3 regions of the Geodermatophilus arenarius genome follow, and region 2 is predicted to be linked to each of the others. Evidence: riboswitches for the same ligand, from Rfam matches in the RefSeq annotation. Region 2 holds a riboswitch; each other region holds the start of a gene.

Region 1 (3,259 bases), on a different contig from region 2:
GTGGGCAGGGCGCTGTCCAGGCCCAGGGCCGTGGCCTCCGCGGCGTCGCAGCAGAGCACGTCCGGACGCAGCCCGGCGAGCAGCTCCACGTAGCCATCGGCACCGTGTCGCTCGATCCGGGCGGCCGCGGCGACGTCCGCGCTCACCGGCACGCCGAGGTCGTGCGCCGTGCCGGCCGCGGCCCGCACCGCATCGGGGAAGCGCAGCAGGTCGTAGCCGTCGAGGTGGACGACGGCGGCGCCGGCGAACCACTCCGGCCGGACGTCGGCCGGCTCCAGGCCGCCCTCGCCGCGGTCGGTCAGCACCGTGCGCTCGCCGTCGGCATGCACGAGCACCGTCGACAGCGGCGCGCGCCCGCGGCGGACCACCGCGAGCTCGACGCCCCTCCGAGCGAGACCGGCCAGCAGCCCGTCGGCCAGCGGGTCGGCGCCGGCCCAGCCCGCGAACCGCGCCGGCGCACCTAGGCGGGCCACGCCGGCGGTGACGTTGGCGGGGGCGCCGCCGGCCGTCGTCGTCCGCTCGACCCGCTGCTGGCCGCCGGCCACCAGCGGCGCGGACAGCTCGAGCAGCTGGTCGGCGACGAGCTTGCCCACCGCCACCACCGGCCCGGGGCCGGCCGGCCGCGGCCAGGCGGGATCGCCGGCGGACACCACCCGAGGACGGTTCGGTGCCCCCGGCCGGGCGAGCCGGCCGGGGACACCGTTCCGCGCGTCAGGCGACGCGGCGCGCGCCCACGTACTCCGGCATCGAGTCCAGGCTCACGACGGCCACCGGCTTGCCGGCGGTCGAGGCGTGGACCATCTGGCCGTTGCCGATGTACATGCCCACGTGCGACACGGGGCTGTAGAAGAACACCAGGTCGCCCGGCTGCAGGTCGGCCTTCGCCACCGGGGTGCCGAACGTCGACTGGGCCTTCGAGGTGCGCGGGATCGAGACGCCCGCCGCCTGGTAGCTGTAGCTGGTCAGGCCCGAGCAGTCGAACGAGTTCGGGCCGGTGGCGCCGTACACGTACGGGTCACCGACCTGGGCCAGGGCGGTGTCGACGGCGGTCTGGGCCGCGCCGTTGGGAGCGGCCGCCGGTGCGGCGGCGACCGTCGCGGTACCCCCGTCGCCCGCGGCGGCCGACGCCGGGAGGGGTGAGAGGGCGATGCCGGCTCCGGCGATGGCCGCGACGGCGATGCCGCGGAACGAACGACGGGCGGTGGACGTGCGTGCAGTCGTCATCGACGACGGTTCTCCTGTTCTCCGCGACCGCCTACCGGGTTAGCTGACGGGTTCGGGCGGAGGAGTCGCCCGGCGCGACGGAGCGCGCTTCACCCCAGTGCTCACGTGGGTCCCCGGTCCGGGCGCCGGCCGGCTGCCGGCCGCCTGGTTCGGCGTGTCCGGCGGGTGTCACACGGGAGGTGACTGAGGGCCGGCCGGACCGCGACGACGGTAGGGAGGGGTGTTGCAGCGTTCAACCGGATCGCATCCGCGCCACGCCCGGCCGCGAGCCGCGGACTTGACGCGGGCCGCGGATCCGAATCGCCCGTCCCACCAGCGCAGGAGCCGTTCCCTCCGCCGCTCGACCTCCGACACGCAGGCGCCGACACGCCGGGGCGGACGAGAAAGGGCGCAGCGGTGCGTCCGCACAGCGCGTCAGCGGCCCACCACGACGGGAGCGGGGAAGCCCCGGGGATCGCGACGGTTGCGCCGCCCGTTGACGGGGCACCGGAACCAGCAGTCGAGAGGAGGGAGTCCCCCCATGGGCATGATGAGGAACCTGATCGCCTCGGGCGTCGCCGCCAAGGTCGTCCAGGAGCTCCGGAAGCCGCAGAACCAGGCCAAGATCAAGCAGTTCATCCGCGACTTCCAGGCCAAGAACGCGAAGGGCGGCAAGGGTCAGGCCGGTCGCGGCTACTGACCTGCGAGCGCGACCGCGGCCCCCGTCCCCCACCCAGGACGGGGGCCGCGGCGTGTCCGGGGGGACCGGCGAGGCGACCGGGGCACTTCGTGACCGTCCCGCTACGACGCCGTGCCGGACGTCCCGGGGAGCACCGTCCCGCCGTGGCACGCTCCCGCGGTTCCTCCCGCGACGGCGGTGCGACTGCACCCGCCGCGGGTCCCTCCAGCACGACGGGGTGTCCCCATGACCCAACCGCCGCCCGGCCAGCCCTGGCAGCCGCCGCAGGGCCCCCTGCCCGGCTTCCTGCCCCCGCCTCCGGAGAAGAAGGAGACGCCGGTCTACCTGCGTCCCTGGTTCGCCGTCCTCGCGCTGGTCCTCGTCGTCGCAACCGTCGGCGCCGCGCTCGGCGGTGGCGACGACGAGGCGGCGACCGCCGCCGCGAGCACCACGACGGTCACCGAGACCGTGACGGCGACCTCCAGCCCCCAGCCGGCCGTCCCGCCCGTCTCCAGCGCACCGCCGCCGGCCGTCGTGCCGAGCACCACCGCCGCCCCGAGCACCCCGGCCCCGACCACGCCGGCCGCGCCGGTGGTCGACTTCGCCATGCCGTCGGTGGTCGGGATGACCCTGCAGGACGCCCAGGACCTGATCCAGGCCAACGGCGTCTTCCTCAGCCTGTCCCACGACCTGCTCGGCACCCGCAACCAGGTGCTCGACGCCAACTGGAGGGTCTGCACGCAGAACGTCCCGGCCGGCCAGCGGGTCACCGGCGCGGCGGAGGGGACGATCGACCTCGGCGTCGTGAAGCTCGAGGAGAGCTGCCCCTGACCCGTCGCGGGGCGGACGCCGACCGCCCGAGCCGTGTCCGGGGCGGCGGGCCGGGTACCCCGTGCCCCGACCGGGGTGAGCCCAGCCGTCCGGTCGGAGCACGGCTGAGGAGGTCCGCGATGACCCAGGGTCCGCCGAACGGCGGCTCGGACGGCCGCACCGACGACCACGTGCTGCCCGGTGAGCACCCCGACGAGAACGGCGTCGCCGACGACGCTCCCGAGCAGGGACCCCGCGCTGCCCAGGGACCCATGGGCAGCGGGGACCGCCCCGGCTTCCCCGGCGCCGCCGAGGGCACCGGGATGGGCCAGGCGGAGGACTGACCGGCGCGCGCCCGTGCTCCGGCTCCACCGTGGGGCGGAGCACGGGCACGCTCCGCCCTAGGCCCGCGCGGCCGTCGCGGGGGGACCCAGCGGCACCGGGTCGGGGCCGGCGACGATGCGTGCGGTCACCGTGCCGATCCGCTCGACCGTCACCGCGACCTCCACGCCCGGCCGCAGCCACGGGTGCTGGTCCTCGCCGTGCAGCGACCGCAGCTCCAGCAGG
Region 2 (3,259 bases):
CCGCCGGCCGGGCGTGGGCGGCCGGCGCCGCCGCGGCCGGCTGGCCGGTGGTCGCCGAGCCGAGTGGCGGGGCGTGGACCGACGGCGCCGTGCGCGGCGGGGCGCTGCTGCTCGGCGTGCCCGGCTGGCTGGACGCGCACCGGCCCGACCGGGTGGTCGTCGTCGGCCGGCCGACGCTGTCCCGGCCGGTGTCCGTGCTGCTGGCCGACCCGCGGGTGCGCGTGGAGACCGTGGTCGCCGGGCCGCGCTGGCCCGACGCCGGCCGCACCGCCGCGCTGGTCACCCGCGCCGCCCCGCCGGCCGGGCCGCCCTGCGACCCCGGCTGGTCCGCCGCCTGGCGCGCGGCCGCCCGCCGGCCGCGCTCCGCCGTCGTCGCCGCCCTGGACGCCGCCACCGGGCTGACCGCCGCCCGGCTGGCCCGCGACGTCGTCGCCGCGCTGCCGCCGGGGGCGCTGCTGGTGCTCGGCTCCTCCACGCCGGTGCGCGACGTCGACCGGCTCGCCGTCCCGCGCGGCGACGTCGCCGTGCTCGCCAACCGCGGCGTCGCCGGCATCGACGGCACGGTGTCCACCGCCGTCGGCGCCGCGCTGGTCCACGGCGGGCCGGCGGTGGCGCTCATGGGCGACCTGACGTTCCTGCACGACCTGCAGGGGCTGCTCACCGGCGAGGGCGAGCCGCGCCCGGACCTCACCGTGGTGGTGCCCGACAACGACGGGGGCGGGATCTTCGCCCAGCTGGAGCCCGGGCGGCCGGCGTACGCCCACGACTACCGGCGGGTGTTCGGCACGCCGCACGGGCGGGACCTGGTCGCCGTCGCGGCGTCCCTGGGGTGGGAGGCGGTGGCGGTGACCACGCCGGAGGAGCTCGCCGCCGCGCTGGCGCGCGGCGGGCCGCGGGTGGTCGTCGCCCGCACCGACCAGCGCGCGGAGGCCGACCTCGCCGTCGCCCTGCGGGAGGCCGCGGGCCGCGCGCTGGCCTGACCGGTCCGAGGAGCGCCGGAGAGGGCCCGGGCACGGCCCGGGAGCTCGTCCCAGGCCCTCGTGACGGGCCGGTCCGGCACGCGTTCCCGGTGGCCTTCGTCACGGGACCCGGCGCGGACGCGGCGGGGACGGCACGACCCCGGCAGGGCCCGATCGTGCGCGGCGAGCAGCGGGTTCCGTTACCCGCGCGGTGGTCACGCCGACGTCACGCCGTACCCCACACGCCCCGGCCGAACCGCCGTGTGACCGCCGTCACGACGACAGTCGACATGACGACACGTAACGTTTTGGCTGCGCTCAGCGAACACAGAGCGCGGCGCCGGTCCGCCAAACCCTGCCCACCGGTCGCCCACGTCAACTCCCAGGGCAGGGGTGGGGGACCCACTCTTCCGGCGCGCGACGGCCTACGGGGGCCTGTCGGAGCGCGCCTCGGGGTGAAGCCGCGGACCGCGGCCGGGCACCGATCGCCCGAACCCGACAGCTCACCTCGCCGGCGGTGATCGGGAGATCATCACCATGCCCAAGCACCGCGCACCCCGCTACGTCCGCACCAAGAAGGTCATCGCCAAGGCCCCTGTCGCCGCCGGCGCCGCCGCCGTCGGTCTGGGCGTCCTGAGCTCGCCGGCCTCCGCCTCCACCACCCACGACTGGACCGGCGTCGCCCAGTGCGAGTCCAGCGGCAACTGGAGCATCAACACCGGCAACGGCTACTACGGCGGGCTGCAGTTCAGCCAGTCCACCTGGGCCGCCTTCGGGGGCACCGACCTCGCCCCGCGCGCCGACCTCGCCACCCCGGCCGAGCAGGTCCAGATCGCCGAGGCCGTCCTGGCCGGCCAGGGCGTCGGCGCCTGGCCGACCTGCGGCAAGTACCTGACCGACGGCACCACCGCGGCCGCCGCCGAGGCGCCGGCCGCTCCCGCCGAGCAGGCCGCCCCGGCCGCCGAGGCCCCGGCCGCTCCGGCCGAGCAGCCGGCCGCCGAGCAGGCCGCCCCGGCCGAGCAGGCCGAGGTCAGCACCGAGGAGTACACCGTCCGCTGGCGGGACACGGTGGCGAAGATCGCCGCCGCCCACGGCCAGAGCTGGCGGGAGCTCTACGAGCGCAACATCGACGTCATCGGCGGCAACCCGAACCGGATCTACCCCGGTCAGGTGCTGGCGCTCAGCGGCTCGACGGCCGCCCCGGCCGAGGCCGCTCCGGCTCCCGCCGCCGAGGCCGCCCCGGCTCCGGTCGCCGCCGCCGGCGAGGCGGCGCCCGCCGCCACCCCGCCGATCGCCGAGGCCGCTCCGCAGGTCGCGCAGGCCTCGGTCGTCGCCGAGATCACGAACACCGCCGGCGCGATCCACGAGGCCGTGCAGGCGGCGGCGAACGCCGTCGTCAGCAACGTCCCGGGCGCCGCGGACATCACCCTCGGCGGCACGCGGGCCAGCGCGGTCGACCCGGACGGCCACCCCTCCGGCAAGGCGCTGGACTACATGGTCATGTCCGACGCCGCCCTCGGCGACGCGATCGCCCAGTACCACGTCGACCACTGGGACGAGCTCGGCGTCGAGTACGTCATCTGGCAGCAGCGCATCCTGACCTCGCCCGACGGCGCCTGGAAGGCGATGGAGGACCGCGGCGGCGCGACCGCCAACCACATGGACCACGTGCACGTGAACTACGTGGGCTGACCTCCGCCTCACCCGACGAGGGCCCCGACCGCGCGCCGCGGCCGGGGCCCTCGTCGTCCCCGGGGCAGGACGGCGGCCGGCCGGGAGCGGGCCGGCTCAGCCCTCCAGCGCGGCCTGGAAGGCGGCGAACTTCGACTGGGTCTCGGCGAGCTCGGCCGCCGGGTCGGAGCCGGCGACGATGCCGCAGCCGGCGAACAGCCGGGCCGAGCACGGGTCGTCGTCGACCAGCTGCGCGCAGCGGAGGGCCAGCCCGAACTCGCCGTCCCCGCGGGCGTCGAGCCAGCCCACCGGCCCGGCGTAGCGGCCGCGGTCCATGCCCTCCAGCTCGGCGATGACCCCGGCAGCGGCCTCGGGCGGGGTGCCGCAGACGGCGGCGGTGGGGTGCACGGCGTCGACCAGCTCCAGCAGCCCGGCGCGGCCGCGGGCGCCCGAGCGGCGCTGGGTGCCGACGACGTCGGTGGCCAGGTGCCGCACGTTGGGCAGCGTGAGCAGCGAGGGCTGCTCCGGCACCGACAGCGCGGTGCAGAACGGGTCGAGCGCCCGCACGAGCGAGTCGACGGCGAGGGCGTGCTCGGCGCGGTCCTTGGCGCTGGCCAGCAGGCCGGCCG
Region 3 (3,259 bases), on a different contig from region 2:
GTGACGACGGCCTTGATCCGCTCCGCCTCGCTCGGCGTCCGCCCCGTCGTCGGGTCGGTCGTGACGTCGCTGACCGTGAAGACCCCGAACTGCATCTCGTGCTCCATGTGGTTGAGAGTGCAACTACTGTACCCGGCCCAACGACCTGCCCCCGCCGGGCATTCCCGGCGCCTCCGTGACCGTACTGAGACCTCTCGACCGCGCTCGGTGACCGGCCCGGCACGTCCGGGCGCGACCGGTCCGGACGCCCCGCGCGCGTCCGTGTCGACCCGTCCGGCCGCACCCGGCGGGTGGAACTCTGTGATCACCCCCGACCGGCGCGCCGGTGGGGGGCCGGATCGGACGGCGCACCGAGGGGGAACCGGGATGTCGCTGCGGGGACGGGGAGCTGCTCCCGACGGGACCGGGGACGGCACCGCGGAGCCGCCTCCGGGACGTGGGCTCGACGGCCTGCTGGGCACCGGGCCGGTGTTCACCGGGGCGGTCCGCGGCTACGACCGCGTGCAGGTGGACGACTACGTCGCCTGGGCCGAGACCGAGCTGCTGGTCCTGCGCCGGGAGAACGAGCACCTGCTCAGCCGCTACGCCGCCGCGTCGGCCGAGCTGCAGAACGCCCGCCGGCGGCTGGCCCAGCTGGTCCGCGAGCGGCAGAGCCTGCCCGGCCCCGAGGACGCGGCCGCGATCGTGCGGCGGGCCGAGGAGGAGGCCGCCGCGCTGACGGCCGCCGCCGAGGAGGAGGCCGGGCGGATCCGCGCCGAGGCGCTCGCCGAGGCGCAGGCCCGGCTGTCCGGGGTGGCCGAGATGCGCGAGGCGGTGCTCGCCGCCCGCGAGCAGACCCGCAGCGAGGCCGCCGCCGTCCTCGAGGCCGCGGGCCTCGAGGCGGCCCGGCTGGAGGAGGCGGCCGCCGCGGAGCGCGAGCGGCGGGACCGCGAGGCCGCCGCGGCACGGGCGCGGGCCGACGCCGAGGCGCTCGAGCGCCGGCACGCCGTCGAGGCCGAGCTCGAGCCCCTGCGCGACGAGCGCGACCGGGCGCGCGACTGGCTGCGCCTGCTGACCGGGCAGCTGGACGAGGCGCTCGCCGTCGTCACCGGCGTCGTGCCCGACGACGTCCCCGCCCTCGGCGACAAGCGGGGGCTGGCCCGTCTGGAGGAGTCCGCCGGTGGACTCCGGGCGGAGTCGCGTCCTGCGTCGTCCGGGACGGACGTGTCCGACGTGACACCGCTGCACGGGCCCGGCCGGCCCGAGGTGGCCGCGGCCTCCTGACCAGCGGCGACGCGGGGGCGGGTTCCGGGACGAGGGGGTCCGCCCCACCCGTCACGGCCGCACCTCCGGCCCCGGCGGTTGTCACGAACCGGTAACGACCGTACGGTGGCTGGCGTCCGGCTGGTCGTCAGGTCCCCGTCCTGGGGAGCCCGGCCGGACGCCGCCGAGTCGTGTCCGCGCCCGTGGACGCGAGCCGGGGACCCACCGCAGTACTGGGGTGAATCGCGCCCGCCGAGCTCCGGCCCGGCGCGCGTAGGGCTCCTTCCCGCCCGAACCCGTCAGCTAACTCGGTAGGCGGCTCACGGAAGAAACGGAGAGTCCCCGCATGCCCCGCCTCCGGGCCGAAGCGGCCCGCAGGTGCAGCTGCCCGCGCGCACACCGCGCTCCCGCGTCCGCCTGACGCCGGCCGCCCCTGCCCTGCCGCTCCCTGCGACGACGTCGCCGGGGACCCCGTAGTCCGCGACACCCGTAGCCCCGCGCCGCACGCGCATGCCCGAGGTCCGCCTCCGGGCCCGCTGCCGCGCGCACTCTCCCTCGGAGCCCTCACCCCCTCATGTCCCGCCACGTCCCGAACACGCCTGCCGACGCCCCCGCGACCGCCGAGCTCGCCACCGCCGACACCCCCGACACCGCCGCCGAGACCACGGCCGGCACCGCCACCCGCGAGCTGCCCGCGGTCGCGGACGCCGCCGAGGCCCCCGCCCGCCGGCGCCTGTTCCGCCGCGGCGGCCCGCCGCTGGGCCCGCGCCGCCCGGCCCTCCTGCTCGGCGCCGCCGCCGCCGGCGCGCTGATCGTCGGCGTCGTCTCCACCAGCGGCCCCGCCGCCTCCGCCGGTACCGACCCCGCCGCCACCGCGGTCAGCGTCGCCGACGAGCTGGGCATCCCCGAGCAGCAGGCCGCGACCGCCCCCGACCTGACGTCGCTGGCCGACATCGCCGCCTCGCGCGCCGAGCGCAGCGCGCAGGAGGCCGGTGCCGCCCACGCGCAGCTGGCCGCCGAGCAGGCCGAGCGCGACCGCGAGGCCGCCGAGGCCGAGGCCGCCGGCGTCGCCGCCGAGCAGGTGGCCGCCCGCGTCGCCGCGGAGCAGGAGGCCGCCCGCCAGGCCGCCGAGGCGCAGGCCGCCGCCGAGGCCGCCGCCGCGCAGCAGGCCGCCGAGGAGCAGGCCGCCGAGGAGGCCGCCGAGGAGGCCGCGCCCGCCGCGCCCTCCGGCTCCTTCAAGGACTACGCGCTGAGCAAGGTCGGCAGCGGCGAGCAGTTCTCCTGCCTGGAGAAGCTGTGGGGCAAGGAGAGCGGCTGGAACCCCAACGCCCAGAACCCCACCAGCACCGCCTACGGCATCCCGCAGTTCCTGGACTCCACCTGGGCCAGCACCGGGATCGCCAAGACCTCCGACGGCTACCGCCAGATCGACGCCGGCCTGATCTACATCGAGGAGCGCTACGGCTCGCCGTGCGACGCCTGGGCGCACAGCCAGGCCACCGGCTGGTACTGATCGACACGTGATCCATCGAGGGCCGGCCACCCGGGTGGTGCCCGCGGGGTTCGTCCGCGCGCACACCCAGGTGCGCCGGCCCTCGCTCGTCCCCGAGGTGCGGCTGCACGTCGCCGACGACGTCGTCGCCCTGTGGGAGGCGATGGAGACCGCGGCCGGCGGGGCGGGCGGGGAGCCGCCGTTCTGGGCCGCCGCCTGGCCCGGCGGGCAGGCGCTGGCCCGCCACCTGCTCGACGAGCCCGCCACCGTCGCCGGCCGCACGGTGCTCGACCTCGGGTCGGGCAGCGGCCTGGTGGCCGTCGCCGCCGTCCTCGCCGGTGCCCGGTGGGTGCTGGCCAGCGACGTCGACCCGTTCTCCCGGACGGCGGTCGGCGTCAACGCCGGCCTCAACGGCGTCGCGGGCATCAGCGTCACCGGCGACGTGCTGGACCGCGAGCCGCCCGCCGTCGACGTCGTCGTCGCCGGGGACGTCTGCTACGACCGGGAGATGACCGGGCGGGTGCT

The links. A riboswitch is a leader RNA that binds a small molecule or an ion and turns the genes downstream of it on or off. The one in region 2 is predicted to bind cyclic di-AMP.
Region 1: linked by a shared signal. The riboswitch ahead of ACFO3M_RS11805 (C40 family peptidase) and the one ahead of ACFO3M_RS06980 (LysM peptidoglycan-binding domain-containing protein) in region 2 are both predicted to bind cyclic di-AMP.
Region 3: linked by a shared signal. The riboswitch ahead of ACFO3M_RS14420 (aggregation-promoting factor C-terminal-like domain-containing protein) and the one ahead of ACFO3M_RS06980 (LysM peptidoglycan-binding domain-containing protein) in region 2 are both predicted to bind cyclic di-AMP.

Annotation. Positions count from the first base shown of each region.
Region 1 is NZ_JBHSGR010000011.1:77,630-80,888, forward strand. Features, by position in the region: gene ACFO3M_RS11800 (carbohydrate kinase family protein) at 1-653, opposite strand, end outside; gene ACFO3M_RS11805 (C40 family peptidase) at 712-1,224, opposite strand; cyclic di-AMP (ydaO/yuaA leader) riboswitch at 1,258-1,342, opposite strand; gene ACFO3M_RS11810 (hypothetical protein) at 1,745-1,903, shown strand; gene ACFO3M_RS11815 (PASTA domain-containing protein) at 2,129-2,713, shown strand; gene ACFO3M_RS11820 (hypothetical protein) at 2,833-3,036, shown strand; gene ACFO3M_RS11825 (fumarylacetoacetate hydrolase family protein) at 3,094-3,259, opposite strand, start outside.
Region 2 is NZ_JBHSGR010000005.1:199,404-202,662, reverse strand. Features, by position in the region: partial or broken gene ACFO3M_RS06985 (thiamine pyrophosphate-dependent enzyme) at 1-980, shown strand, start outside; cyclic di-AMP (ydaO/yuaA leader) riboswitch at 1,323-1,492, shown strand; gene ACFO3M_RS06980 (LysM peptidoglycan-binding domain-containing protein) at 1,497-2,651, shown strand; gene ACFO3M_RS06975 (isochorismate synthase) at 2,748-3,259, opposite strand, start outside.
Region 3 is NZ_JBHSGR010000015.1:63,688-66,946, forward strand. Features, by position in the region: gene ACFO3M_RS14410 (LLM class flavin-dependent oxidoreductase) at 1-107, opposite strand, end outside; gene ACFO3M_RS14415 (hypothetical protein) at 367-1,263, shown strand; cyclic di-AMP (ydaO/yuaA leader) riboswitch at 1,415-1,575, shown strand; gene ACFO3M_RS14420 (aggregation-promoting factor C-terminal-like domain-containing protein) at 1,817-2,755, shown strand; gene ACFO3M_RS14425 (class I SAM-dependent methyltransferase) at 2,763-3,259, shown strand, end outside.